Regions from separate parts of the Streptomyces sp. NBC_00569 genome, predicted to be linked through region 4. Evidence: riboswitches for the same ligand, from Rfam matches in the RefSeq annotation. Region 4 holds a riboswitch; each other region holds the start of a gene.
The links. A riboswitch is a leader RNA that binds a small molecule or an ion and turns the genes downstream of it on or off. The one in region 4 is predicted to bind cobalamin.

Region 1 (7,006 bases), 110 kb from region 4:
GGGCGCCGGTCAAAGGGTGCGGACGGGGCGGGCGGGGTTGCCGACGGCCACGACGTTCGCCGGGACGCCCTTGGTGACCACGGCTCCGGCGCCGATGACGGAGTTGTCCCCGATGGTCACTCCGGGGCACACGATGACCCCGCCGCCGAGCCAGACGTTGTCGCCGATGGTGATGGGCAGCGCGGCTTCCAGCTTGTCGCGGCGGGGCTGCGGCTCCACCGGGTGGGTGGGGGTGAGGAGTTGGACGTTGGGGCCGATCTGGCAGTCCTCGCCGATGATGATCCGGGCGACGTCGAGTGCGGTGAGGTGGTAGTTGACGAAGGTGCGGGCACCGATGGTGATGTTGCTGCCGTAGTCGACGTACAGCGGCGGCCGCACCTCGACGCCCTCCCCCACGGACTCGAGCAGGTCGGCCAGGATCGGCCGGGCCTTGTCGGCGTCCTCGAGGAAGGCGTCCTGGTAGTGGGCGGCCAGCCGCATCGCCCGCCGTTGACGCCGGGCGATCTCCGGATCGTCGGCGATGTAGAGGTCACCCGCGAGCATGCGCTCCAGGTTCGTCCGCGGGTCGTCGGCAAAGTGGTCCGTCGTCATGCGTACGATCGTACACTCCGGAATGTACGAACGTACGCTCCCGATCGGCGCGCCACTCGGCGCAGGGTGTCCGGCCCGGCTAGCCCGGCTGCCGCATCAGCATGTCCCGGACCGCGATGCCGTAGTGCGTGCGCAGGCGGCGCAGTTCCCACAGACCGACCGCGGTCACCGAGACCGGGGCACCGAGCACGAGCAGTACCCGGAGCGGGCCCGGCACACCCGCGTAGGCACCCGTGAACAGGTCGACGAGCGTCATCTCCCAGACCAGCGCCATGGCCAGCAGCGGCGGCACGGTCTCGTGGATGTCCGCGGTGCGGAAGTGTTCGGAAGCACCGAGTGAGCCCTCCGAGCTTTCCGCTCCTGTGACCGGATCCCGAGAATCGTGCGCGAACTCTTCACGACTCACACGCGCACCTCACTGCAACTCGGCTCCTGCACAGGCGAGTTGGTGCGTGTAGATCAACGGTCGGCATACTCCTGTGAGAGATCGGCGGACCCTCGGGGAGTGGCGGCGCGGGTCTCAAGTGCCATGCGTGCCGACGTACCGTACCGAGGTCTGTGCACGGGTCGACCTCGACACCGTCGTCTGCGAAGCAGATGCCACAGCCGCCGAGGGCGCACGCGACCGAATCGTCACCTCGCTCGAAAAGGCCGCGCGAAAGAGCAAGTTGACGATCGAAGAGGCGCGCACGGCCACGGACCGCATCACCTTCACCGACCTCCTGGACACCTCCTGTCGGCGATCCGCGCGACCGAGTCCGGCTTCGCCAACCCGACCGACGTCGACCACGGCATGGAACTCGGCTGCGCTCACCCCATGGGCCGGCTGTGGCTCGCGGACCTCATCGGCCTCGACACCGTCGCCGCCATCGCGAAACCCCTCTACTAGGAATTCAAGGAACCGCTCTACGCGCCGCCGACACGCTTCAACACATAGTCGAGGCATGCCTGTTGGGCCGCAAGACAGGCCGCTGCTTCCACGAGTACGAGCGAGAAGGCACCGTCAACGACCACCAGGGCTGAGGGGCCCGGGTACCGCATCCGGATTGAGGGCCGGAGGCGGTCGGAGCGCGGGGCGGGAACCAGACCGGATTCCGGTTCCCGCCCCTCTTTCGTGGTCCGACCCTCCGCCGACGTGCCTCACCTCACCATCCGCATCCTGGACCGGTCCGCTCGTGTGTCAGCGGCACCCCGTAGGGTGACCGGTGCAGCTGGTTCGCCCCGTCCGCCAGACGGGATGCGTCGCAAGAGGGAACCCGGTGGGAATCCGGGACTGCCCCGCAGCGGTGAGTGGGAACGACCGCCGTCATACGCACTGGGCCCGAGGAACGGGACCTGGGAAGCGACGGCCAGTAGGAGCCTCGTACGACACGAGGCGCGCCCGCGAGTCCGAAGACCTGCCAACTGCCCGTGCGCGTATGACGCGTGCGCGGACATCCCGGTGACCTCGTGGGCGGGTCGGCGTACATATCGAGCGGATGACCGCGCCTTTGCCGCGCGAGGTCGTGCCGCCGGTCTGTCACTCCCTTCTGGCCGCGTGAGTCTTCGGGATCTCAGGGATACGTCTCTCGAAGGAGAACTCCGTGACCACCAAGACCACAGCCGCGGGAGCACGGGCCACCGTGTACGGCTACCCCCGCCAGGGACGGAATCGCGAACTCAAGAAGGCGATCGAGGGCTACTGGAAGGGCCGCGTCTCCGCCGACGCCCTTCGGGACACAGCCGCCGACCTGCGCCGCAAGAACTGGCAGGAACTCGCCGGCGCCGGCATCGAGGAAGTCCCCACGGGCGACTTCTCGTACTACGACCACGTCCTGGACACCACCGTCATGGTCGGTTCGATCCCCGAACGCCACCGCACAGCTGTCGACACAGACGCCCTGGACGGCTACTTCGCCATGGCGCGCGGCACGCAGGATGTCGCGCCGCTGGAGATGACGAAGTGGTTCGACACCAACTACCACTACCTGGTGCCGGAGCTGGGCCCGGACACGGTGTTCTCCTCGGACTCGACCAAGCAGGTGTCCGAGCTCGAGGAGGCCCTCTCCCTGGGACTCGCCGCCCGCCCCGTCCTGGTCGGCCCGGTCACGTATCTGCTGCTCGCCAAGCCCGCGCCGGGCGTCGCGGCCGACTTCGACCCGCTCACTCTGCTCGACCGGCTGCTTCCCGTGTACGCAGAGGTCCTCGCCGACCTGCGCGCCGCGGGCGCCGAGTGGGTTCAGCTCGACGAGCCCGCACTCGTCCAGGACCGCACACCGGCGGAGCTGAACGCCGCCGCCCGCGCCTACCGCGACCTGGGCGCCCTCAGCGACCGGTCCAAGCTGCTGGTCGCCTCGTACTTCGACCGGCTCGGCGACGCCCTGCCGGTCCTGGCCAAGGCCCCTGTCGACGGTCTGGCCCTGGACTTCACCGACACCGCGGCCGCCAACCTCGACGCCCTCGCCGGCGTCGGTGGCCTGCCCGGCAAGCGCCTGGTGGCGGGCGTCGTCAACGGTCGCAACATCTGGGTCAACGACATGGAGAAGTCCCTCGCCACGCTCGGCACGTTGCTGGGACTGGCGGACCGGGTCGACGTGGCCGCCTCCTGCTCCCTGCTGCACGTCCCCCTCGACGCCTCCCTGGAACGGGACGTCGACCCGCAGATCCTGCGCTGGCTCGCCTTCGCCCGCCAGAAGACCAACGAGGTCGTCACCCTCGCCAAGGGCCTGACCCAGGGCACCGGTGCGATCACCGCGGAACTGTCAGCCAACCGCGCAGACCTCGCCTCCCGCGCAGGGTCGTCCCTGACACACGACCCCGCGGTGCGGTCCCGCGCCGCCGCCGTCACGGACACCGACGGTCACCGCCCGCAGCCGTACGCCGAGCGGGCCGCCGCCCAGCGTGCCCACCTCGGCCTGCCGCTGCTGCCGACCACCACCGTCGGCTCGTTCCCACAGACCGGCGAACTGCGCGCCGCCCGCGCCGACCTGCGTGCCGACCGCATCGACACGGCCGGCTACGAGGCGCGCATCAGGGCCGAGATCCAGGAAGTGATCTCCTTCCAGGAGAAGACCGGCCTGGACGTCCTCGTCCACGGCGAGCCGGAGCGCAACGACATGGTGCAGTACTTCGCCGAACAGCTCACCGGCTATCTGGCCACGCGGCACGGCTGGGTGCAGTCCTACGGCACCCGCTGCGTCCGTCCGCCGATCCTCGCCGGTGACATCTCGCGCCCCGAACCGATGACGGTGCGCTGGACCGCCTACGCCCAGTCGCTGACGTCCCGTCCCGTCAAGGGCATGCTCACCGGGCCCGTCACCATGCTCGCCTGGTCCTTCGTCCGCGACGACCAGCCCCTTGGCGACACCGCCCGTCAGGTCGCCCTCGCCTTGCGGGACGAGGTGAACGACCTTGAGGCGTCCGGGACGTCAGTGATCCAGGTCGACGAACCCGCGCTACGCGAGACGCTCCCGCTGCGCGCCGCCGACCACGCCGCCTACCTCGCGTGGGCGACGGAGGCGTTCCGCCTCACCACCAGTGGCGTCCGCCCGGACACTCAGATCCACACCCACATGTGCTACGCCGAGTTCGGGGACATCGTCCAGGCCATCGACGACCTCGACGCCGACGTGATCAGCCTGGAGGCGGCCCGCTCCCACATGCAGGTCGCACATGAGCTGGCAGAGCACGGCTACCCGCGCGAGGCCGGACCCGGCGTGTACGACATCCACTCGCCCCGCGTACCGAGCGCGGAAGAGGCAACCGGCCTGCTTCGCAGGGGACTTGAGGCGATCCCCGCCGAGCGGCTGTGGGTCAACCCCGACTGCGGCCTGAAGACACGCGGCTGGCCCGAGACCCGCGCCTCCCTGGAGAACCTCGTCGCGGCGGCCCGCACCGTCCGCGAGGAACTCGGAGCGTCCGCGTCCTGATCCTGGGCACGCCCAGCTCGGCCGGGGCACCGCGGTGCCCCGGCCCGGCACGTCGTACGACTCCCCCGTCGCCGCCCACCGCGCCATGCGCCGGGGCCTCGTCTGCGATTTCGTACACTTCAGCGGCGCCCCGTACACGAATCCCTCGTCCGTCTACAGGGCGTACGCACCGGCCCGTGAGCCGAACCGGTTCCAGCCACCTGACAGTCTGCACATGCTCGCGCTCGGCACAGCACACAAGCAACTCGCCATCGCGGGTGCGGGCCGCCTCCAGGTCATGGCGCGGCGCCGGCTGATGGTCCGGGCGGCTTCGGCCCTGGCCACGCGCACCGGGGCGGAGGCCCTGGTCACCGCCGACAGCCTCGGACAGGTCGCCAGTCCTTCCCGTGCAGGCCCGCGCCACGCGAACGGGGTGTGTTCTCCGGTGGTCTGGGTGACCATGGAAGTCGAAGCCGCCGGCAGGCGCAGACAGGCCGCGCCCCAGTCCGAGGGGTGGCTCATGTGGCGTCGGCGGGCGGAAGGAGTGCCAGCGATGAGCGAAGCCGAATGGCCTCCCCCCGACATCAGCCAGGTGTTCAGCAGCCGAGCGAGCGGCGAACCATCGCAGCCGAGTGGGTTGCTGGACCTTCTGGGAGTGGCGGCAGTGCTGCTGGACGCCGAGGGCCGGGTCGTCCTGTGGAGTCCGCAGGCCGAGGAGCTGTACGGCTACACCGCCGAGGAAGCGCTCGGGCAGTACGCCGCACAGCTGCTCGTCCCCGAGGAGCACTGCGACTGGGTGCTCAAGAAGTTTGCCGAGGTCATGGAGTCGGGCCGGAGCTGGGATGGCACGTTCCCCGTCCGGCGAAAGGACGGCGGCACACGACTGGTGGAGCTGCGCAACATGCGGCTCCTGGACGACCGCGGCGACTTCTACGCGCTTGGGCTGGGCACCGACGCGCCCACACTGCGCGAGGTGGAGCGGGACGTAGCCCTCTCCACCCGGCTGATCTCCCAGTCCCCCATCGGAATCGCAATCTTCGACTCCGACCTGCGGTACATGGCCGTCAACCCCGCGATGGAGCAGATGCACGGCATCCCCGCGAAAGACCACCTCGGCCGCCACTACCGCGAGATCATGAAAGCTGCGAAGTTCGAGATGCCCGAAGCCGCGATGCGGCAGGTCCTCGACAACGGGATGCCCCTGATCGACCAGTCCACCATCGTCGGCCACAGCCCGGCCGACCCGGCACCGCGCCTGCACGCCTGGACGATCTCGGTCTACCGGCTCGAAGACACCCAGGGCCGCGTGCTCGGGGTGGCCGAACTTGTCACGGACGTCACCGAGCGTTACCAATCGGCCAAGGAGGCGACCGCGACGCGGCGGCGTCTGGCCCTGATCGCCGACGGCTCCGCCCGTATCGGCACCACCCTGGACGTCGCACAGACCGCCCGGGAGCTGGCCGACGTCACCGTTCCCGAACTCGCCGACGTGGTCTCCGTCGACGTGCTCGACTCCGTCATCGACGAGCACCGGCCTCGCACCAGCGCCGGTCCCGCGTTCTTCCGCGCCCTCGCACTGAAGGCCGCCCACCCCACCGAGGCCCTCCAGGCCGCCGATCCGCCCGGCCACATCGCCGCGTACGACGACGACCGCGTGGCCACCCGCTGTGTGCGCACCGGCCGGCCCATCTTGATCCCGCACGCCGACGGAAACGACCTGACATGTATCGCCCGCGACGACCACGCCGCAACGCTGCTGGCCCGCGCCGGAGTGCACTCCTACATGGCCGTCCCGCTCATTGCTCGCGCCACCGTCCTTGGCTTCCTGGGGCTGACCCGCGCCCGCGACCCACGGCCCTTCGACGAGGACGACCTCGCCATCGCCACCGAACTGGCCTCCCGCACCGCGGTGTGCATCGACAACGCCCGCGCCCACCAGAGCGTGCGCAACGCCGCCGAGACCCTGCAGCGCAGCCTGCTCCCCCACCATCCACCCCACCTGCCCGGCCTGCAGGTCGCTTCCCGGTACCAGCCCGCACAGGCGGCCTACGAAATCGGCGGCGACTGGTACGACATCCTCCCCCTGGGCGGCGACCGGACGGCCCTCGTCGTGGGCGACGTCATGGGCAGCGGTATCGACGCCGCCGCGACCATGGGCCGTCTGCGCACCGCGACCGCCGCCTTCGCCGGCCTCGACCTCGACCCCACTCGCGTCCTCGAACAGCTCGACACGATCACCTCCGGACTGGAGCCATACATCGCCACCTGCCTCTACGCCGCCTACGACCCCCACCGTGGGGAGTGCCGCATCGCCAACGCCGGCCACCTGCCCCCCGTCCTCGTCCGCGACGGCGGGCATCCCCAGCTGCTCGACGTGCCCACCGGCACCCCACTCGGCGTGGGTGGCGTCCCCTTCGAGACCACCACTGTCAGCCTCGACCCGGGTGACCAGCTGATCCTCTACACCGACGGACTGGTCGAAACGCGCCACCACCCCATCGACGAGCGCCTCGACACGCTCCTGCGCG
Region 2 (7,006 bases), 7.3 Mb from region 4:
AGGAATCGCGCTTCATGGGGATGAGCGCCTGCGCCCTGCGTTGGGACACCCGGCCAGGGCCCTGAAACGGGAGCTCAGATGGTCGGGCGTCGACCCGGTTCTCTGTGCCGACAGGAACCTGATGCGGCGCCAGGAAAGTCAGCATTGGGTCAGCATAAGTCTGATGACAGCTGCCCACGGGTGACGAAACCTGTGACTCGCGAACGTGGAGTCACAGTCCCCGAACAGCGTTTGCGATCGCGGTGAAGGGAAGCCGGGCGGGTCGACTTCCCCGTGAGCCCGACCCCACATAGGTCACGCTGCAAAGAGGCAATTCAACGCACCCGGCCCCGGGGTTTAAGCGGCACAGGCGGCAGCTCGGGCGCAGCCAACGGACCCCCGTCGTACCCCTTCACTTCCCCAAATCTCGACCCACCCATCCAGTCCTCCCGGGCCTGACTGATATCGTCCTGCGATCTGCCGATGAAGTTCCACCACATGATCAGCTCCTCGTCGAACGGCTCGCCGCCGAGGAGCATCAGGGACGCGTCCGACTCGGCGCGCAGGGGGAGTTCGGTGCGGCCGCAGCCCAGGTAGAGCATGGAGCCGGGCAGGACCGGGACGCCGTCGACGTGAGCCTCGCCCGACATGGACAGGACCGCGTACTCGAAGTCCGGCTCGAGCGGGACGCTGAGATCAGCGCCGCGCGTGAGACTGATGTCCGCTCCGACGATGGGCGTGTACGTCGCGCCGGGCGACGCGGCGCCGTCGAGCTCGCCGAGGATCAGGGTCGCGCTCAGGCCGGGGGCCGTGACCTCGGGCAGGTCCGCGTGGTGCTCGAAGCGGGGCTCCGTGTGGCGGTGACTGTCCGGCAGGGCGACCCACAGCTGCGCGCCGTGCAGAAGGCGGGCGTGCGGGCGCGGGCTCTCCTCCGAGTGGCTGATGGCACGCCCGGACGTCATGAGTCCCAGCTCGCGGGGTCTGATCGTCTGGAGGCTGCCTGTGGAGTCGCGGTGCAGGACCTCCCCCTCGTGCAGCCAGCTCACCGTCTGCAGACCCATGTGGGGGTGGGGCGGCACCTGCATACCGGGTTCGTCGGCGATGTCGTCGGGCCCGTAGTGATCGACGAAGGCCCAGGCGCCGACCATGCGGCGGCCGAGGTTCGGAAGCAGCCTGCGGACCTCGGTGGACTCGCCGAGCTTCACGCGCCGGGGGGAGAGGAGTTCACGTACGGGCTCCGCCACGACGAAACCCCGGCCGCCGCACATGGTCGGCTCCGCCTCGCGATCAAGATTGCTCATGGCTCACAACCTAGACCCGTCCAGGCCGTCCCGTCAGGCACGCGTACGGGTGGACCCGCGCGCTCGGCAGGACGGAATATGCGCCGGGTCCGTGCCGTTGAGAGCGGTCGAGGAGGCACCAGTGGTGAAAACGACCAACTACTACACGCAGGGCACCCCGGCGGAGCGCTGGGAGCGCGCGCGGAAGTTCTTCGACGCCAAGGAGTACACGCTCGCGGCGCAGATCCTCGACGATCTGGTCGCCGAGATCCCCGAGCAGGTGGCCGCGCGGCTGCTGCTGGCCCGCGCGTACTATCACTCGGCTCAGCTGGGCCGCGCCGAGGCGGAGCTGCGCATGGTCGTCGAGCGTGATCCGGTCGAGCACTACGCCCGTCTGATGCTGGGCCGCACCCTGGAGCGCCAGGGCCGTCACGAGGAAGCGGGACCGCATCTGCGGATGGCGGCCGCGTTCGCGGGCGACTTCGGCGACGCCTGAGCGGTACAGGGGCGGGGACGCGGGAGCGATACACGGGGGGACGCGTGAGCTGTACACAGGCGGGGACCCGTGAGCCGCGCGGGAACGCCTGACCGTACGGCCGGAGACGCCTGAGCCGTACCGCCCGGAATGCCGGAGCCGTACGGCCGGGGCCGGCCGCTGGGCCGGTCGGCCCCGGTCCGGCCGCGCTACGGCCCCGCCCGCGGCCCTGGTGATCTGCGCCTCCGCTAGCCTTGCGGGACGATGAGCAACCGTTTCGAGACGTCATGGGGCGAGTTCGACCTCGCCCGCTTCCCCGAGGATCCCCGCGACACGCTGCGCGCATGGGATGCCGCGGACGAGTACCTGCTGCGGCATCTCGCCGACAGCGCCGCCGATCTGTCGGGGTCGGTGGTCGTGATCGGCGACCGGTGGGGCGCCCTCGCCACGGCCCTGGCCGGGCACTGCGAACGGCCGACCGCGATCTCCGACTCGTACCTGGGGCAGCGCGCGACCCGCGCCAACCTCGACCGGGCCGGCTTCGACGAGAACGCGGTACGGCTGCTGACCACCCAGGACACCCCGCCGGAGCGCGTGGACGTGCTGCTCGTACGCGTCCCCAAGAGCCTGGCGCTCCTGGAGGACCAGCTGCACCGCATAGCGCCCGCCCTCCACGGCGAGACCGTGGTGGTCGGGACCGGCATGGTCAAGGAGATCCACACCTCGACGCTGAAGCTGTTCGAACGGATCGTCGGCCCGACCCGGACGTCCCTCGCCGAGAAGAAGGCGCGGCTCATCTTCACGACGCCGTACCCGGCGCTCGCCCGGCCGCGGAACCCGTGGCCGCACACCTACGCTCTGCCGGACGGGGTCGGCCCCGTGTCGGGCCGGACCGTCACCAACCACGCCGGTGTGTTCTGCGCGGAGCGCCTCGACATCGGCACCCGTTTCCTGCTCCAGCACCTGCCCCGCAGCGAGGGCGCCGAGCGCGTCGTGGACCTGGGCTGCGGCAACGGCGTCGTCGGTACGGCCATGGCGCTGGAGAACCCGCGCGCGGAGATCGTGTTCACGGACGAGTCGTTCCAGGCGGTCGCGTCGGCCGAGGCGACCTACCGGGCGAACATCGACCCCTCTGAACACCCCGAGGCGAGGGCGGAGTTCCTCGTGGGCGACGGTCTCGCGGAACTTCCCGCGGGCAGTGCGGACCTCGTCCTCAACAATCCGCCGTTCCACTCCCACCAGGCGACGACAGCCGCCACGGCCATGCGCATGTTCTCCGACGCGCGGGACGCGCTGCGTCCGGGCGGTGAGCTGTGGGTCATCGGCAACCGCCACCTCGGCTACCACGTGAAGCTGCGGCGCCTGTTCGGCAACAGTGAACTCATCGCCAGCGACCCGAAGTTCGTCGTCCTGCGCGCCGTCAAGAAGGAACGCGATACGCGTCCGTAGGCGCGCCGAGCGCGACGAGGGGGTGGACGCGCGGGCCTGGCGCGTCGCCCCGTACATCAAGGAGAGGGCTCAACCCGTGACCAGCCGCGTCACCTTGATCTCTGCCGCGATGAGCCGGGCTCTGCGGGAGGCCCGGTTCGACGACGGGTGCTCGCTCGACCCGAGCGCCGCGGCGCGTGCGCGGGCGGCGGCCGGCGGCCTTCTCGCGGCCGACCGGCTGTCGGTGTCCCCCACCGTGCGCTGCCGGGAGACAGCGGAGGCCCTCGGCCTCGATGCCCTCGAGACACCGGAGCTGGCCGGGCTCGACGTGGGCCGTTGGCGGGGCCTGACCCTCGCCGAGGTGAGCGCCGAGGACCCGGCCGGCATCGCGCTCTGGCTCTCCGACCTCGGCGCCGCGCCGCACGGCGGGGAGTCCATACGTGGCCTGTGCGAACGGGTCGCGCGCTGGCTGGAGTCGTCGGCGGAGTTCGACGGACGGACGCTCGCCGTGGTGGAGCCGGAGGTCGTGCGGGCTGTGGCCGTCAAGATCCTCGACGTGCCCGGCCCGGCGTTCTGGCGGCTCGACGTACCGCCCCTGACGGCGACCGACGTCAGCGGTCGCTCCGGGCGCTGGAACCTTCGGCTCGGGCGGGCGCTGGGCCCGTCGGAGGACGGCGCCGGGGGCTGACCCGTACTGGGCGCCTCACCCTCTACTGGTTCGACGGTGAACAGCATTCCTCGCCAACTGCCCCCGGTGGAAGGCCTGTTGACTCCCGATGGCGCAGGAGCAGTGCCGCGAGCGCACACCGCAGACAGTCGGTGTCCGTCGCTCCCGCAGGTTCGCGTGCCTCGCCGCCACGGCCCGCACTCCCCCTTCGGTCGCGCGGGCCGTGGCAGCCGTGCGACGGGCAGCCGACCAGCGCCTCGATCTCCCGCAGCAGCTCCTCACTCTCCTTCACGCGCTGCGCCAGGACGCGTACACGAGCACTCTGGCCGCCGATCTGCCGTCTGCTGGCGATCAGTTGCTCGTACTCCTCCAGGGTCAGCGCGACCGCCTCGCGGCCGCCGAGTGTGATGTGGCGCGGTTGGGGGTGTCTGGCCACGCGGGTCTCCGCCCTCGGAAGAAAGCGAGAGGGCCGACCGGAAGGTTCCGGCGGCCCTCTGCGCTTGATCGCCTGCCTGGGTCCTGTGGCGCGGTTCTCTCAGTGGGGTACGGGAGTTGCGGCGCCGGATGGGACGGCCCCGGCGCGCGGAGCGAGCTGACGCTGCGCCAACTCGCCGAAGATCAGGCCGAATCCGGTCCACAGAGTGAGCTGGATGGCGAGGGCCGAGGTGCGGAACCGCCACAGCAGCGCTGCGGGGAAGTCCTTCGGCACCTCGTTGACGACCGGCAGGAAGGCGTACGCGAGCCCGATCGCGAGGACGAAGAACCCGACCGCCGCCACAGTGGCGTACCAGGTGCCCAGGCGGGGAACGAGCCGTTTGCCGATGATCACCGCGGCGACGGCGAGGAGCACGCTGAGCAGCATCATCAGGAAGTACAGCGTCGTGCGTTTGCTGATGGTGCCGGGATCGCCGACGGACGGCGGGTTGGCGGGGTACTTCAGGAACGGCACGACATACACGGCGAGCAGGGCCGTGCCGGAGAGCAGGAGGGCCGTGGCCCGTGGGGTGAAGCGGCCGACGCGGCCGAGCGCGAAGCAGTACGCGAGGGCGGCCATGCCGCCGAAGGCGACGCCGTAGAGCAGGATGCCGGTGGCGAGGCCCGCGGTGGACTGCAGGCTGCGGCTGACGAGTTCGACCTCGTGGTGGTGCGCGGGTGCGTGGGCCTCCTCGTAGCCGATGGCGCTGTCGACGCTGGGTTCGCCGAGGAGGTAGGCGACGACGAGGGCGAGCAGACCGGCACCCAGGCCGGCGAGCATGCCCCGTACGAGGAGGTTTCTCACTGTTGCGGAGTTCATGAGCTTTGTGGCGTCCCTCGTCAGTGGCAGGGGAAGCCGAGCAGGTGGCGGGCGTCGTGCACCCATTCATGAACGCTCTCGCCGGAGACGACGGCGGTGGCGCCCTGTTCGGCGCCGACGAAGTAGAGCAGGACCAGCATCAGGATGCCGAAGAAGGCTGCCCAAGGGGCAATCGCCTTCAGGGGCAGCGCTGCGGGAAGAACGGGGGTGGTGGCTGTCGGCTGAGCGACGGTCTGCGCCATGGCAGGACCTCCTCTGGGAGTTCGCGTCCCATCTCGGTGGTGCACAAGTACGACAGCTGCGGGTCTGACTCGCGAGGTCCCCGCCCGTCCGGGCGAGTGGCTCGTCTCACAGTGGCGCGACCGTGCCGGATTCCCACCGGCTTCCGCGTTGCCATCGTCAATATCGGTCAGACCGTACCGCGTAAGGGGCGCACGGCCAAGACCGGGCCGCCCGCCGTGATCTTGGTCATGGTCGCTGCCCACGAAGCCTTGCGTGCGGTACGGCAGTGCCGCCTCAGGGAGCGGGCGTTCTCAGGAACCGGATGTACGGGGCCTCCCCCTGCTCGGTGGTGGCCGGGAAAACGGTCGCGCGCACTCCGTAGACCCGCGCTATGAGCTCTTCGGTGAGTACGTCACAGGGCGCGCCGGCAGCGATCACCCGCCCCTGCCGGAGGACGACGAGCTGGTCGCAGTACATCGCGGCCAGGTTGAGGTCGTGCAGGGCGATGACGCTGGTGAGCCGGAGTTCCGCGAGCAGGTCGAGGAGGTCCAACTGGTGCTGGATGTCCAGGTGGTTGGTCGGCTCGTCCAGAAGGAGTTCGCGTGGTCGTTGCGCGAGGGCACGGGCGATCTGGACGCGCTGGCGCTCACCGCCGGAGAGGGTGTGCCAGTGCCGGTGGGCCCGGTCGGTGAGATCGGTGCGGGCGAGCGCGGAACGTACGGCCTCCTCGTCCTGTGCCGACGGTGGCATCCATGCCTTGCGATGGGGGACGCGCCCCAGACGCACGACGTCCTCGACGGTCAACTCGACCTGCGTGTCGGCCTGTTGCTCGACCACGGCGACGCGGCGCGCGAAGTCCCTGCGGCGGACGGCGCTCAGCGGTGAGCCGTCCAGGGTCACCACTCCGGCCTGGGGGGTGAGGATGCCCGCGAGCAGGCGCAGGAGCGTGGTCTTGCCCGAGCCGTTGGGTCCGATGAGGCCCGTGATGCCTCCGGGCGCCGGGTGCACGCTCACGCCGTCCAGGATGAGGTGTCCGCCGGTTTCGCGGCGGACCCGGTCGGCCCGCAGCCCGTCGGCGGTGGTGGTGCGCATCGTCGGGACGGTCATCGGCGCAGGCTCCGGGTGCGGTACAGGACGAGGACGAAGGCCGGTACGCCGATCAGCGAGGTCACCACACCGACCGGCACCTCCTGCGGGTCGAGGACGGTACGGGCGAGCGTGTCGACCCACACGAGGAAGACCGCGCCGGCCAGCGCGGTCACCGGCAGCAGCCGAGCGTGAAGCGGACCGGCTAGGGCCCGCGCCGCATGCGGCAGCACCAGGCCGACGAAGCCGATCGCGCCGGCCGAGCTGACCAGTGCCGCCGTGAGCAGGGCGGTCGTGCACAGCAGGACCAGGCGGGTGCGGGCCACGTTCACGCCGAGCGACGCGGCGGCGTCCTGTCCGAACGCGAAGGCGTCGAGCGTACGGGCGTGCGCGACGCAGATGACGAGCGCCGCCACGAGCAGTGCCAGGCACATCCGCACATCGGTCCAGCCCGCCCCACTGAGCGAGCCGAGCAGCCAGAACAGGACACCGCGCGTCGTCTCGGCATCCGCCGCGGTCAGCACGACGACGGACGTGAGCGAAGAGAACAGCTGCATGGCGGCCACCCCGGACAG
Region 3 (7,006 bases), 1.3 Mb from region 4:
CACCAGCGAGTCGGCGAGCGCCTGCCCGACCTCCCAGCTCAGCCGCGACGGAATCGCCTTCGGGTCGACGGAGTAGAAGTTGCGGCCCGTCGGCAGCACGTTGACCAGGCCGCGCGTCGGCGACCCGGACGGCCCCGCGGGCACGTATCCGCCGTCGAGCGCACGCAGGATGTGCCCGATCTCGTCCGTGGTGCGCGCGAGCCGGGGCACGACCTCACGGCACGCGAACTCCAACACCGCGACGGCGTCGGGGAGTTCGGTCCCGACGACGTCCCGGACGAGCGCGGGGACGGCCGCGGCGTCCCAGCCGCGCTCCTCCATGCCCTCGGCCGCGCGCCGGCACAGCTGCTCCAGGAGGTCGATCGCGTCGGCGGCGCTGCGGGCGGGACCGTCTACGAGGTCCGTCAGCCCGTCCGGCACCTTCACCGGCGCGCCGGGCTCACCGAGCAGCTCCTTCTCCACCAGGCCGAAGTGCTCGGCCAGGCAGGCCCGCAGGCCGGGCAGCGCGTTCGCCGTGCCGCCCCACACCTGCGAGGCGCGCAGCACGGCGAGTACGAGGTTCACGCGCGGCTCGCCGACCGGACCGCCGCCCAGGATGTGCAGACCGTCACGGATCTGCACGTCCTTGATCTCGCACAGATAGCCGTCGATGTGCATCACGAACTCGTCGAAGTCACCGTCGTCCGGCTGCTCGTCGACATGCAGGTCGTGGTGGAGCTCGGCGGCCTTCACCAGCGTCCAGATCTGGGCGCGCACGGCCGGGGCCTTCGTCGGGTCCAGGTCGGAGACGAGCGCGTACTCGTCGAGGAGCTGCTCCAGCTTTGCCAGGTCGCCGTACGTGTCGGCGCGGGCCATCGGCGGGACCAGGTGGTCGACGACCGTGGCGTGCCCGCGGCGCTTGGCCTGCGTGCCCTCGCCCGGGTCGTTCACGATGAACGGGTAGATCAGCGGCAGCTCGCCGAGGACCGCGTCGGGCGCACAACTCCCGCTCAGACCGAGGCCCTTGCCGGGCAGCCACTCCATCGTGCCGTGCTTGCCCATGTGGATGACGGCGTCCGCACCGAAACTGTTCTCCAGCCAGCGGTACGCGGCCATGTAGTGGTGCGACGGCGGCATGTCCGGGTCGTGGTAGATCGCGATGGGGTTCTCCCCGAAGCCGCGCGGCGGCTGGATCATCACGACGACGTTGCCGAACTGAAGGGACGCGAGCACGATGTCGTCGCCGTCGACATAGAGGGAGCCCGGCGGCTCGCCCCACGCCTCCAGCATCCCGTCGCGCAGCTCGGGCGCCAGCTTGTCGAACCAGGCGCGGTAGTCGGCGAGCGGCACCCGCGCGGGCGCCGACGCCAGCTGGTCCTCGGTGAGCCACTCCACGTCGTGGCCGCCCGCCTCGATGAGGCGGTGGATCAGCTCGTCCCCGTTGTCCGGGTAGCCGTCGACGCCGTAACCGGCCTCGCGCAGCGCGTCCAGGACGCGGACGGCGGAGGCGGGCGTGTCGAGACCGACCGCGTTGCCGACCCGCGAGTGCTTGGTCGGGTAGGCGGTGAAGACGACGGCGAGCTTCTTCTCGGCGTTCGGCTTGTGGCCGAGACGGGCGTGGCGCACGGCGATCCCCGCGACGCGCGCGGCCCGCTCGGGGTCGGCCGTGTACACGGGGACGCCGTCGGGGCCCTCCTCCTTGAAGGAGAACGGCACGGTCACGATCCGGCCGTCGAACTCGGGGATCGCGACCTGCATGGCCGCGTCCATCGGCGACAGGGCGGCGTCCGACGCCTCCCAGGCCGCCTTCGACGACGTCAGGCAGAGACCTTGCAGGACGGGGATGTCGAGGTCGGCGAGCGCGCCGATGTCCCAGGCCTCCTCGTCGCCGCCCGCGGACGCCTGCGAGGCATGTGTACCGCCCGCCGCGAGCACGGTCGCGACCAGCGTGTCGGCCTCGCCGAGGAGCTCGTACAGGCCGGAGTCGGCGCCGCGCAGCGAACCGCAGTACACCGGAAGGGAGTTGACGCCGCGCGCCTCGATCGCGTCGCACAGAGTGTCCACGAACGCGGTGTTCCCGGACAGCTCGTGGGCGCGGTAGAAGAGCACACCGACCGTCGGGCGGCCCTCGACGCGCGCACGGCGGCCGTGCACCCCGTACTCGGGCATCTTCTGCGGTTCGGCGCTGTGCCGCTCCTGCGTGCTCCCGGCCCGGCCGTGCCCGCCCCGCAGCACGTCCTGGACGAGGAAGCGGGCCAGCTCGACGAGGTTGCCCGGTCCGCCCTCGACGAGGTAGCGCAGCGCCTCGGCCACGGCGCCCGCGTGCACGGTCGACTCGGCCATCAGCTCCGCGTCCGGGACGCTCTCGCCGCCGAGCAGGACCGTCGGCACGCCGGACGCCTTCAGCGCCGCGAGCCCGTCCTCCCAGGCGCGCTTGCCGCCGAGGAGCCGTACGACGGCGATGTCGACGCCGTCGAGCAGCTCCGGCAGTTCGCTCTGCACGTCGACGCGGGTCGGGTTCCCGATCCGGTAGGGGGCGCCGGAGGCCCGGGCCGCCAGCAGATCGGTGTCTGCGGTCGACAACAACAACACTGTGCTCATGCGGGCGCTCCCGGTGGAATGAAAGGCAGTCCTGACGGAGCGCCGGACTCGATGAGCCGCCACAGCGCGTCCGTGTCCGCGTGTTCTTCGATCAGATCGCCGAGCCGGTCGAGCTGCTCCTCGCGCAGCGCGCCGAACGACGTGTCGGGCGCCGGCACGAAACGGCGGCCCGCGGCGGCCGCGACCTCGCGCAGGAACGCCCGGCGGAAGCCGTCCGCCTCCAGCGAGCCGTGCCAGTGCGTGCCCCAGACGGAGCCGACGCGGCACCCGTCCAGACTGTGTCCTCCGCCATCGGAGATGAACACCTCGCCGCCCTTGACGTCGGCGACCCCGTGATGGATCTCGTAGCCCTCGACGTGCTCGCCGAGCGCCTCGCCGACGGGCCGGGCGAGGGTCTTCTCACGCTCGAACCGCACCCGTACGGGCAGCAGTCCGAGACCGTCCACGGCGCCCGCGCGGGACTCGACGTCGTCCTCGATGCGCTCGCCGAGCACCTGGTAACCGCCGCAGATCCCGAGGACCGGGCGCCCCTCGGCGGCCCGGCGCACGAGGGCGTCGGCGAGGCCGCGCTCGCGCAGCCACTGAAGTGCCTTGACGGTGCCGCGCGTTCCCGGCAGGACGACCAGGTCCGCGTCGACGAGCTCCTCGGCCCGGTCGACGAACCGCACGACGACGCCCGGCTCCGCGGCCAGCGCGTCCACGTCGGTGAAGTTCGACATCAGCGGCACGGCGCACACGGCGACGCGCAGCACGTCCTCGCCGACGGGCGCCGTGGTCTGTGACTCGCGCACGGAGCCGCGCAGCGACACGCGCAGCCCGTCCTCCTCGTCGATGCCGAGTCCGTGCTGGAAGGGGAGCACTCCGTACGTGGCCCGTCCGGTCAGGTCCTTGAGCATGTCGAGGCCGGGCTCGAGCAGGGAGACGTCCCCGCGGAACTTGTTCACCAGATAGCCGGCCAGCAGCTCCTGGTCCTCGGGCGCGAGCAGCGCCGTCGTGCCGAAGAACGACGCGAAGACGCCGCCGCGGTCGATGTCGCCGACCACGAGCACGGGCAGCCGCGCGGCCCGCGCGATCCCCATGTTGACGATGTCGGTGCGGCGCAGGTTGATCTCGGCGGGAGAGCCCGCCCCTTCACAGATCACGGCGTCATAGCTGCCCCGGAGTTCCTCCAGGCATCCCACGACGGTGTCCAGGAGCGCGGCCTGCCGCCCCCCGTGGTAACCACGGGCGCTCAACTCGCCCACCGGCCTGCCCATGAGCACCACCTGGCTGCTCCGGTCACTGCCCGGCTTCAGCAGTACGGGGTTCATCAGGGCGCTCGGCTCGACGCGGGCGGCCTGCGCCTGCATGGCCTGCGCACGGCCGATCTCGGCGCCCTCGCGCGTCACGAAGGAGTTGAGGGACATGTTCTGTCCCTTGAACGGCGCGACCTTCACCCCCTGGCGCACCAGCCACCGGCAGATGCCGGCGGTGACGACGCTCTTCCCGGCATCGGACGTGGTCCCTGCCACCAGCAGTCCGCCACCACTCACGACTTCCCCCTCCGCAACAGTGCCCGCCCGGCGACACACACGCCGAGGGCCAGCCAGCTCACGCGCCGCGAGAGCCGCGCCGCCCGCTCGACGTCGGCGGTCTCCACGGACCGGCCCGACGCGTTCAGCACGGGCCGGTTCTCGACCCGCCCGCCGTACGACAACGTGCCCCCGAGCCGCACCCCGAGCGCCCCCGCGAACGAGGCCTCGACGACACCGGCGTTGGGGCTCGGGTGCAGCCGCGCGTCCTCGCGCCACGCGGTGAGCGCGCCGCGCGGACGGCCGCCCGCGACCGCGGCGAGCACGCCGGTCAGCCGCGCCCCCGGCCAGCCGGCCACGTCGTCGAGGCGCGCGGACGCCCAGCCGTAACGGCGGTACCTGGCCGACTTGTGCCCGACCATGGCGTCCAGGGTGTTCACGGCGCGGAAGGCGACGAGCCCGGGGACCCCGGCGACGGCGCCCCACACGAGCGCGCCCACGACGGCGTCGGAGGTGTTCTCGGCTACGGACTCGACGACGGCCCGCGCGATCCCGTCCGCGTCCAGGGCCTGCGGGTCACGCCCGCACAGATGCGGCAGCCGCTCGCGTGCCGCGTCCACGTCACCGGCGGCCAGCGCGCCCCCGATGGCGCGCGCCTCGCGCCCCAGCGACGTACCGCCGACCACAGCCCAGGTGGCGGCGGCGGTCAGTGCGAGGGAGGCGGCGGGGGAGCGGCGCACGGCGCGCGCGGCGAGGCCACCGGCGACGGCGGCGCCCCCGGCGCACACGGCGGTGTGCAGCGCGCCCCACCCGCGGTGGTCGCTCCACAGCACTCGCTCGACGGCGCCCGCGGCCCGCCCGAACGCGGCGACCGGATGCCCGCGGCGCGGATCGCCGAACAGGAGGTCACCGAGGAGTCCGGCGGCGCTGCCGTACGCGAAGACGCGCTCGGCTCGCACGGTCAGCCCGCCGCTACGGCGAACGGAACCCTTGTACTCGTTCTCGGCGGGAGCACCCGCAACTGGCAGCCGCGCATGGCGATATGTCCTCACTCAGGGTGTCCACGCCCTGGTTGGAAGAGACCGGCGGCGAGAGTTCCTGGCTCGCGGGGATCACTCCCCGGTGACAGTGGCGGGACCGCGCCGGATTCGCACCGGCTTCCTCTCCTGCTGCCGTAGATGGCCCCGGAAGTCCACCACGCTCCGCGAACGCCCGTCAACTTGCCGTTGACCTGCGAAGGGAGAGTGTGCTGAGGCACACACGAAGCGGGGTGCGGGACGCCTTCGCGTCCCGCACCCCGCACTCCTGCCGGTTACCTCCGGTCAGGCGACGATCAGGAAGATCCCGTACCCGACGGCCGCCGCGCACAGGGCGAAGCAGGCGTACGCGCCGGAGACGGCCAGCGCCGCCGAGTTGCCCTGGGCCGCCGCGGACTCCCGCTTGGTGAGGCCGACGATGCCGAGGGTGAACAGGCCCACGAGGGCCACCGTGATCACGAGGCTGACTCCGAACACGGAGCCGAGTGCTGCCCAGTCGATGTGCATAGCGCTGCTGCTTCCTTAGACCGTGGCCGGTCGCGCGGGCTCCGCGGAGGGCGGGGCGGGCGAGGCGGGAATGGTGGTCTTCACGTCGGTGTCCAGGCCGGCGACCGTGCCGGTGGGCGGCGGGGTGACGGCCGCGATCGCGGTGGTCACGACGCCTGCGGGCTCGTCCGGGACGTCGGCGCCGTCGATGTCGTCGTCCGTGACGTTCGTGTGGTCGATCGAGTTGCGCCGCGACAGCGCCCAGATGGTGCCCGCGCCGGCGATCAGGAGCAGCGCGGTGACGGCGACGCCCCACGAGCCCTGCTTGGTGAGGAACTCGGCGCCCGCACCGACCAGACCGGCGGCCGGCAGGGTCAGGCCCCAGGCGATGAACATGCGGGTCGCGGTCGACCAGCGGACGACGCCGCCCTTGCGGCCGAGGCCCGAGCCCATCACGGCGCCGGAGCAGACCTGCGTCGTGGAGAGCGAGAAGCCGATGTGCGAGGAGGCGAGGATCGCGGTCGCGGCGCTGGTCTGGGCGGCGAAGCCCTGCTGCGGCGCGAGGTCCGTGAGGCCCTTGCCCATGGTGCGGATGATGCGCCAGCCGCCGAGGTAGGTGCCGAGCGCGATGGCCGTACCGGCCGAGACGATGACCCACATCGGGGGGTTCGCACCGGGGTTCAGGACGCCGCCCGTGATCAGGGCGAGCGTGATGATGCCCATCGTCTTCTGCGCGTCGTTCGTGCCGTGCGCCAGCGAGACCAGGCCCGCGGAGGCGATCTGCCCGGCGCGGTAGCCCTTGGCGGTCGCCTTCTGGTCGGTCTTGCTGCCTATCCGGTACGTGAGCCGGGTGGCCAGCATCGCGGCGATGCCCGCCACGAGCGGCGCGGCGACGGCCGGGAGGAGGATCTTGGTGACGACGGTGCCGCCGTCGATCGACGACCAGCCCATCGACATCACGGCGGCACCGATGAGGCCGCCGAAGAGAGCGTGGGAGGAGCTGGAGGGGAGCCCCACCAGCCAGGTCAGGAGATTCCAGAGGATGGCGCCCACCAGCGCCGCGAAGATGACCTCGGTCTTGAGACCGTCCTCGTTGATGATGCCGCCGGAGATCGTCTTGGCGACCTCCACGGAGAGGAAGGCTCCGACGAGGTTCAGCACGGCGGACATGGCCACCGCCGTCTTGGGCTTGAGGGCGCCGGTCGAGATGGTGGTGGCCATCGCGTTGGCTGTGTCGTGGAAACCGTTCGTGAAATCGAACACGAGAGCGGTGACGATCACGATCCCGAGGAGAAGCGTGATGTGTTCCATTTACCCAGGCTTCTGTTGGACGTCAGTGGCTCGGCGACCGTAGGCAATCTGAGTGAACGGAAGATGAACTGGGGCGGGCGG
Region 4 (7,006 bases):
GCGACTTGATCCAGGGGACATGCGGCAGGCCGCGCGTACTCGCCGAGGTCGAGCGCGTCAACGGGCGCCCCGTCCAGGAGCTGCGCGGGCGGCCCCGGTTCGGTGACCTCACCCCCCTGCACCCGCGGCAGCAACTGCGCCTCGAAACCGCGAAGGGCGGCGTGACGCCCCGCCTGGTCGACCTGTTCACCCCCATCGGCAAGGGGCAGCGCGGGCTGATCGTGGCGCCGCCCAAGACCGGCAAGACGGTGCTGCTCCAGCAGCTCGCCGCGTCCGTCGCCACGAACCACCCCGAGGCCCATCTGATGGTGGTGCTCCTCGACGAACGGCCGGAGGAGGTCACCGACATGCGGCGCTCGGTGCGGGGCGAGGTCTTCGCCTCGACCTTCGACCAGCCCGCGAAGGCGCACATCGCGCTGGCCGAACTGGCCGTCGAGCGCGCCAAGCGGCTCGTCGAGGACGGCCGGGACGTCGTCATCCTCCTCGACTCCCTGACGCGCCTGTGCCGCGCCCACAACAACACGGCCTCGTCCGGCGGCCGTACGCTCAGCGGCGGTGTCGACGCCTCCGCGCTGATCGGGCCCAAGCGGTTCTTCGGAGCGGCGAGGCTCGCCGAGGAGGGCGGCTCGCTCACCGTCCTCGCCACCGCGCTCGTCGACACCGGCTCCCGCGCCGACGACTACTTCTTCGAGGAGCTCAAGAGCACGGGCAACATGGAGATCCGCCTCGACCGCACCCTCGCCGAGCGCCGGATCCACCCCGCCGTCGACCTCGCCCAGTCCGGCACGCGCCGCGAGGAACTCCTGCTGCCCGAGGCCGAGTTGGCGGTCGTACGCGGTCTGCGGCGCGCGCTTCAGTCGCGGGACGGGCACGCCGGGCTCGAGACGCTCGTCGAGCGGATCCGGCAGACGCCGGACAACGCGACGTTCCTGCGGCAGGTGCAGTCCACCGTTCCCCCCGCGTGAGACGGCCGGCACACAAGGTCCCGGGTCGATCCGCGCGACAGGATGCGTAATACTCTCACTATGACTTCGAGCATTACAGCCCCGGAAAGCGCGGGGGCCGGCGGGGCGGTCCGGGTGCGCAGGGCGACCGCCCGCGACGCCAAGCGGCTGACCCGGCTCGTCCGTACGTCCCGCGCCTACGAGGCCCCGTACGCGTCGATGGTGGCCGGCTACCGGGTGGGCCCCGACTACATCGAGGCTCATCGCGTCTTCGTCGCGGTCGGCGCCGACGACCTGGTGCTCGGTTTCTACGCCCTCGTGATCACACCGCCGGAGCTCGACCTGATGTTCGTCGCCGACGCGGCGCAGGGCCTCGGGATCGGGCGGCTGCTGGTCGCCCACATGAAGGACGAGGCGCGCGCCGCCGGACTCGCCTCGGTCCGCGTGGTCTCGCACCCGCCCGCCGAAGGCTTCTACCGCAGCACGGGAGCCGTCCGCACCGGCACCGCGGCCGCCGATCCGCCCGCCGTGATGTGGGACAGGCCGGAATTGGAGTTCCCGATCGGCTGACGCACCCGTACTCCCGGGAGCACACTCGGGGTGGACGAGGAGGCCGGCTTGGACAACGAGGTCCGACACAGCGACGCAGCCCACGGCACCGACGCGGTCCACGCGTTCGACGTCACCGTGGAGATCCCCCAAGGCTCCCGCAACAAGTACGAGATGGACCATTCCGTCGGCCGGATAAGGCTCGACCGGATGCTGTTCACCTCCACCCAGTACCCGGCGGACTACGGATACATCGTGGGCACCCTCGGGCGCGACGGCGATCCGCTCGACGCGCTCGTCCTGGTGGGCGATCCGACGTTCCCCGGCTGCACCGTCGAATGCCGGGCGATCGGCATGTTCGTGATGCGGGACGAGAAAGGCATGGACGAGAAGATTCTGTGCGTGCCCGCGCACGATCCGCGCCATACCTCCGTGCAGGACATCGAGGACATCCCCGAGTTCGACCGTCTGGAGATCACGCACTTCTTCGAGGTCTACAAGGACCTGGAACCCGGCAAGTCGGTCGAGGGATCGCACTGGGAGGGCCGCGACCTCACGTACGCGGAGATCGCCGCCGCGCGCCGCCGGGCCGCCGCCCGAGGGGACTGAGACCGGCCCTGACGGCGCGCACGTGTCAGTGCGCGCCGTCCGTCGCGCAGCGCTCCAGCAGGTCCGCGGTCGCCGCGTCGACGACGCGGTAGCGCACGATCCTGCCCTCTTTCTCCCCCTCGACGACGCCGGCCGCGCGCAGCAGCCGCAGCGCCTGCGAGACCGCCGGGTCGTTCATGCCCGTGGCCACGGCGAGATCCGACACGGCCAGCGGCCCCGCCCGGTACAGCGCGAGCAGCAGCGCGAGGCGCCGGGGATCGGCGAGCAGGGAGAACCGGTCGGCCCAGGCGCGGACGTGTCCTGGCTCACCGATGGCGGCGATGGCCTCGCAGACCCGGTGGCCGTCGATCGTGCGGCGGTCGGCGCGCTCGGCAGGGACGAGATGCATGACGCCATCCTCGCAGCCACCGATGTGATCTTGAATACCCGCGCACACCTACGCAGCTGTGCAGCCTTGCAGGCGTCGCCGAGCGGCCTCTACTGTGGGCGGGCCGTGGTGCTCGGGAATTCGGTGACGGTCCTTCAAAGGACCCAGACCGAAGCGGCCCTCGCCACTGTGATCGGGCCCCGGGTCCCTCGGTAACGAGACGACTCGGGACGCCCCGCCCCACCACGCCACTGGCTGCCGCGCGCAGCCGGGAAGGCAGGGGCGGACGCGGACACCCGTCAGCCAGGAGACCGGCCACGGCATCTCACGAAGTGATTCCACGAGGTGTTGGAGCGTGACCGCATGGCCCTGCCCGTAAAGCCCCCGGAGACCGGACGCGACGCGTTCCACTGGCGGCGCGAGGACACCGTCCGCACCGCCGGGCTCCTGGCGGTGATAGCCGCACTCCATGTCGTCGCGTTCGGCGTGCTGTTCCTGCTCGTCGTGCCGGAGCACTACGAGGTGGGGTCGAAGGCCTTCGGCATCGGCCTCGGCGTCACCGCGTACACCCTGGGGATGCGGCACGCGTTCGACGCCGACCACATCGCCGCGATCGACAACACGACCCGCAAGCTGATGGCCGACGGCAAGCGCCCGGTGTCGGTGGGGTTCTGGTTCGCGCTCGGCCACTCCAGCGTGGTGGTCGTGCTCGCCGCGCTGATCGCCGGCGGCACCCAGCTCGCCGGGCGGATCATGAACGAGGGCTCCGCCACCCATCAGACGCTCGGCGTCATGGGCACCACCATCTCCGGGTCCTTCCTCTACCTCATCGCGGCGCTCAACCTCGTCGCCCTGGTGGGGATCCTGCGGGTGTTCCGGGCGATGCGCGCGGGCTCGTACGACGAGGCGGAGCTCGAACAGCACCTGGACGCACGGGGGTTCATGAACCGGATCCTCGGCCGGTTCACCAAGTCCATCACCCGGCCGGGCCAGATGTACCCGCTCGGCTTCCTCTTCGGCCTCGGCTTCGACACGGCGACCGAGGTCACGCTGATGGTGATGGCGGGCAGCGGCGCGGCGGCCGGACTGCCCTGGTACGCGATCCTGTGCCTGCCGCTCCTGTTCGCCGCCGGGATGAGTCTGTTCGACACCCTGGACGGGACGTTCATGAACTTCGCGTACCAGTGGGCGTTCTCGAACCCCGTGCGCAAGGTGTTCTACAACCTGGCCATCACCGGCCTCTCGATCGCCGTCGCCTTCCTGATCGGCACCATCGAGCTCGTGGGCGTCCTGCACGACAAGCTCGATCTGCGGGACTCGGTGACCGGCTGGATAGCGGGGCTCGACCTGGACAACGTGGGGTTCATCATCGTGGGCCTGTTCGTCGTCGTCTGGGCGGCCGCCATCGGGTACTGGCGGCTCGCGAAGGTCGAGGAACGGTGGGCCGTGCGGACCTGATCCGGCGGGCCGCCGGGACCGGGAATCCGTAAGGTCGTGCGGGTGAGTGAAGCCAGCGTTCCGCCAGCGGCGCCCGCGCCCGTGCCGCGCAGGACCACCCTCCCCGCGGCCCTCACGGTCCTCACGGTCGTGAGCGGCATCGTCGACGCGGTCAGCTATCTGGGCCTCGGCCGGGTCTTCGCGGCGAACATGACCGGCAATGTCGTCATCATCGGCTTCGCCGCCGCGGGCGCTCCCGGGTTCTCCGTCCTCGGGTCGCTCACCTCCCTCGGCGCGTTCCTCGCGGGGGCCGTGTGCGCCGGGCGGCTGACCGCAGTGTTCGCCGGGCGGGCGCGGCAGACCTGGGTGCGGTCGGTGTTCGTCACCGAGGCGGTCCTGCTCGCCGCGGCGACCGCCGTCGCGTTCGCGTGGCCGGGCGAGGCGACGTACGCGCTCATCGCCGTCCTCGCATGGGCGATGGGGCTGCGCAACGCAACCGTCCGCAAACTCGCGGTCCCGGACATGACCACGACGGTCCTCACGATGACGCTGACCGGGCTCGCCTCGGAGTCCTCGCTCGCGGGCGGCACCGATCCGCGGCCGGGGCGGGGGATCACCTCCGTGGTGGCGATGCTCGCGGGCGCCGGGCTCGGCGCGCTGCTCGTGCTGCACCACGGCCTGGGCTGGCCGCTCCTCGTCGGCACCCTGCTCGTGGCGGTGGCCGCGGCCGGATATCGCGAGCCGGCCGCCGACGGGGACGACATCCGATCGGCCTAACCCTGCGGGCGCCGTCCGCCCGGGCTCACTAGCGTCCTGACCAGGACCGCAGCTCCCCCTGCCGCTGCGGCACAGGGACCGGAGACGCCTCATGTTCTGCCCCATAGCCACCGTCATCACGACGACCGCCTGCCTCACCGCGCTCGCGCCCGGGTCGGCAGCCGCGCAGCACCCCTTCGCAGCACCCGCCTCGGTGACCGCACCCGACGAGGTGGGCCGGACCGGCTCGGTGGGCCGGACCACCCCCTTGAGCCCCTCCGACGACGGGCCTCTCGACCGGGGCGCGGACGACGGGACCCGTGACCGGGGCTCGGACGGCGGAACCCGCGACCAGGGCCCGGACGGCGGAACCCGCGACCGGGGCCCGTCGAACCGCGACTCCTACGCGGAGGCACGCCTCTCGCCGCCCACGGTGGTGGGGGCCGCCTCGTCCACCGCCGAGATCACGGTCTACTGCGCCGGCGGCGGGCGCGGCTCCATCACGGCCCGCTCCGAGGCCTTCGCCGCCGGCTCCGTCACACTCCCCGTGTTCGGCGGCGGAATCGGGCAGGACGGGCGGACCCAGTACAGGGGGACTGCACGCCTCGCCGGCGCGGTCGGGGCCAGCTCGCAGGTGTCCGTGCAGGGAGCCTGTCCCGACGGCAGGCAGTGGAGCACCCCGATGAACCTGGCACGCGACAACTATCGCGGCGCACGCGCAGGCGTCGGCAGCACCGCCGGCGGCGGCGTGGACCTGGGCCGGATCGGCTTCGGCGCGGCCCTCGCGGGCGGGGCCGCCTGCCTGCTGTGGCGCAGGACGCGCGCCCCGCAGGAGGACTGACCGTTCCACCCGCCGACCGTCACGCACGAGGCACGTGCGCCGTACGTCCGTTCCGCCCCTGACCAACCGCGCTTTGCCGACAATCGCCTCCATTGCGGCCGGCCGAACGGCGCCCCCGAGGCTCCGCATCCATGACGCACCACCGCGCATCCGGCCGGGGTTGGCTGAAAACAGCCCCTCGGTAGTAACGCGAAAGCCGCTCCGGGCAGCCGGCCACCGGCCGACGCACCGATGAACGCGCCCCGGCCCGAGCGCACTGACGCCCAACACCCGCACACGTGTCCCCATTTGACGCGCCCATGGCGACGAAAGCCCTTACCACGGCCCCCTGACCGGCTGGCGACTTCGCGACGAACTTCGCCGCCGGGCGCTCTGCGTTCATTGTCCCGGTTCCCTCACCGCGCGCGGTGGCTAGCATGAGCGCCACATACGTGCCGGAAGATCACCATCCCGTTGGTGGGACCGGCCGTGCGGCCGACCCGAGCCGATCGGCCACGACCTTCCCGCACGCAAGCACCGATGGGACCGCGGAATGCCAGTGCCTGCCCGCCCGAGTCCGCGCCGCACACCCACGTCGCGGCGCTCCACGCTCGCTGTCCCCCTCGCCGTCCTCGTGGTGGCCGGAGCGGCCGTCGGCGCGGTGACCGCCGCGGCTCCGCAGGCCGCCCGCACCTGGGTGCTCGTAGCGCTCCTGGTCAGCTGGCTCTGTGTGGCCGCCTCCCTCATCACGGCCGCCCTGCTCCAGCAGCGCGCCCGGGGCACCGTGGAGGCCGCGCAGGGCGAATCACTGGCGCTCCAGCAGCAGTTGACGCAGCGCGGGGCCGAGGCCGCCCATCTCGTGAACGTCACGCTCCCCTCCGTGTCGAAGCGGCTGCGGGACGGCGCGGGCGCCGAGGAGGCACTCGCCGCCACCGCGCCGCCCGCGGACCACCAACTGCGCCAGGTACTCGAGGCGTTCACCGCCGAACTGGACGACGCCGTACGGCGCGAGGCGTCCGCGGTGGCCACCGCTCAGGACACGGCCCGCCGGATCGCCCGCACCGACCGCGACCTGGACGAGCTGGCCACCGCGACCCTGCCGGCCGTCGTCGCGGCGCTGCGCGAGGGCTCCACCGCCGACGCGGTCCTCTCGGGCCTCGATCACCCCGACGACGCGCACCTGCGCACCCTGACGGAGTCCTTCGTACGGGAACTCGCCACCAGCGAGCGGCGGGCAGCGGCCGCCCAGGCCGCCAGCGCCAAGGCCCTCAGCCGGGTGCAGGCCAAGTCGGTCAGCATGCTCGCCGATCTGCGCGACATGCAGGACCGGCACGGCGAGGAGGTCTTCGGCGATCTGCTCAGGCTCGACCACAACACGTCCCAACTCGGGTTGCTCACCGACCGGCTGGCCCTCCTCATGGGCGGCCGCGCCAGCCGCGCGTGGAACAAGCCGATCGTCATGGAGAGCATCCTGCGCGGCGCGGTCGGCCGGATCGCCGCCTACCAGCGGGTCAGGCTCCACTG

Region 1: it holds a riboswitch for cobalamin, as region 4 does, so the genes downstream of both, metE (5-methyltetrahydropteroyltriglutamate--homocysteine S-methyltransferase) here and OHO83_RS39305 (HoxN/HupN/NixA family nickel/cobalt transporter) in region 4, are expected to answer to the same signal.
Region 2: it holds a riboswitch for cobalamin, as region 4 does, so the genes downstream of both, OHO83_RS06515 (CbtB domain-containing protein) here and OHO83_RS39305 (HoxN/HupN/NixA family nickel/cobalt transporter) in region 4, are expected to answer to the same signal.
Region 3: it holds a riboswitch for cobalamin, as region 4 does, so the genes downstream of both, OHO83_RS33395 (cobalamin biosynthesis protein) here and OHO83_RS39305 (HoxN/HupN/NixA family nickel/cobalt transporter) in region 4, are expected to answer to the same signal.

The regions. Positions count from the first base shown of each region.
Region 1 covers NZ_CP107783.1:8,812,015-8,819,020, reverse strand. Annotated here, with positions in the region: gene OHO83_RS39825 (sugar O-acetyltransferase) at 10-591, opposite strand; gene OHO83_RS39820 (hypothetical protein) at 671-997, opposite strand; partial or broken gene OHO83_RS47125 (3-hydroxyacyl-CoA dehydrogenase family protein) at 1,319-1,614, shown strand; cobalamin riboswitch at 1,787-2,010, shown strand; gene metE (5-methyltetrahydropteroyltriglutamate--homocysteine S-methyltransferase) at 2,175-4,499, shown strand; partial or broken gene OHO83_RS47120 (tRNA uracil 4-sulfurtransferase ThiI) at 4,534-4,866, shown strand; gene OHO83_RS39805 (SpoIIE family protein phosphatase) at 5,032-7,006, shown strand, end outside.
Region 2 covers NZ_CP107783.1:1,386,723-1,393,728, forward strand. Annotated here, with positions in the region: gene OHO83_RS06485 (pirin family protein) at 315-1,280, opposite strand; gene OHO83_RS06490 (tetratricopeptide repeat protein) at 1,405-1,755, shown strand; gene OHO83_RS06495 (methyltransferase) at 1,999-3,183, shown strand; gene OHO83_RS06500 (histidine phosphatase family protein) at 3,260-3,850, shown strand; gene OHO83_RS06505 (hypothetical protein) at 3,873-4,265, opposite strand; gene OHO83_RS06510 (CbtA family protein) at 4,365-5,123, opposite strand; gene OHO83_RS06515 (CbtB domain-containing protein) at 5,144-5,365, opposite strand; cobalamin riboswitch at 5,404-5,548, opposite strand; gene OHO83_RS06520 (ABC transporter ATP-binding protein) at 5,640-6,452, opposite strand; gene OHO83_RS06525 (FecCD family ABC transporter permease) at 6,449-7,006, opposite strand, start outside.
Region 3 covers NZ_CP107783.1:7,420,763-7,427,768, forward strand. Annotated here, with positions in the region: gene cobN (cobaltochelatase subunit CobN) at 1-2,580, opposite strand, end outside; gene OHO83_RS33390 (cobyric acid synthase) at 2,577-4,112, opposite strand; gene OHO83_RS33395 (cobalamin biosynthesis protein) at 4,109-5,050, opposite strand; cobalamin riboswitch at 5,162-5,303, opposite strand; gene OHO83_RS33400 (hypothetical protein) at 5,414-5,635, opposite strand; gene OHO83_RS33405 (inorganic phosphate transporter) at 5,651-6,925, opposite strand.
Region 4 covers NZ_CP107783.1:8,703,789-8,710,794, reverse strand. Annotated here, with positions in the region: gene rho (transcription termination factor Rho) at 1-965, shown strand, start outside; gene OHO83_RS39320 (GNAT family N-acetyltransferase) at 1,026-1,514, shown strand; gene OHO83_RS39315 (inorganic diphosphatase) at 1,668-2,102, shown strand; gene OHO83_RS39310 (ArsR/SmtB family transcription factor) at 2,128-2,490, opposite strand; cobalamin riboswitch at 2,580-2,803, shown strand; gene OHO83_RS39305 (HoxN/HupN/NixA family nickel/cobalt transporter) at 2,833-3,927, shown strand; gene OHO83_RS39300 (YoaK family protein) at 3,970-4,683, shown strand; gene OHO83_RS39295 (hypothetical protein) at 4,775-5,503, shown strand; gene OHO83_RS39290 (sensor histidine kinase) at 6,036-7,006, shown strand, end outside.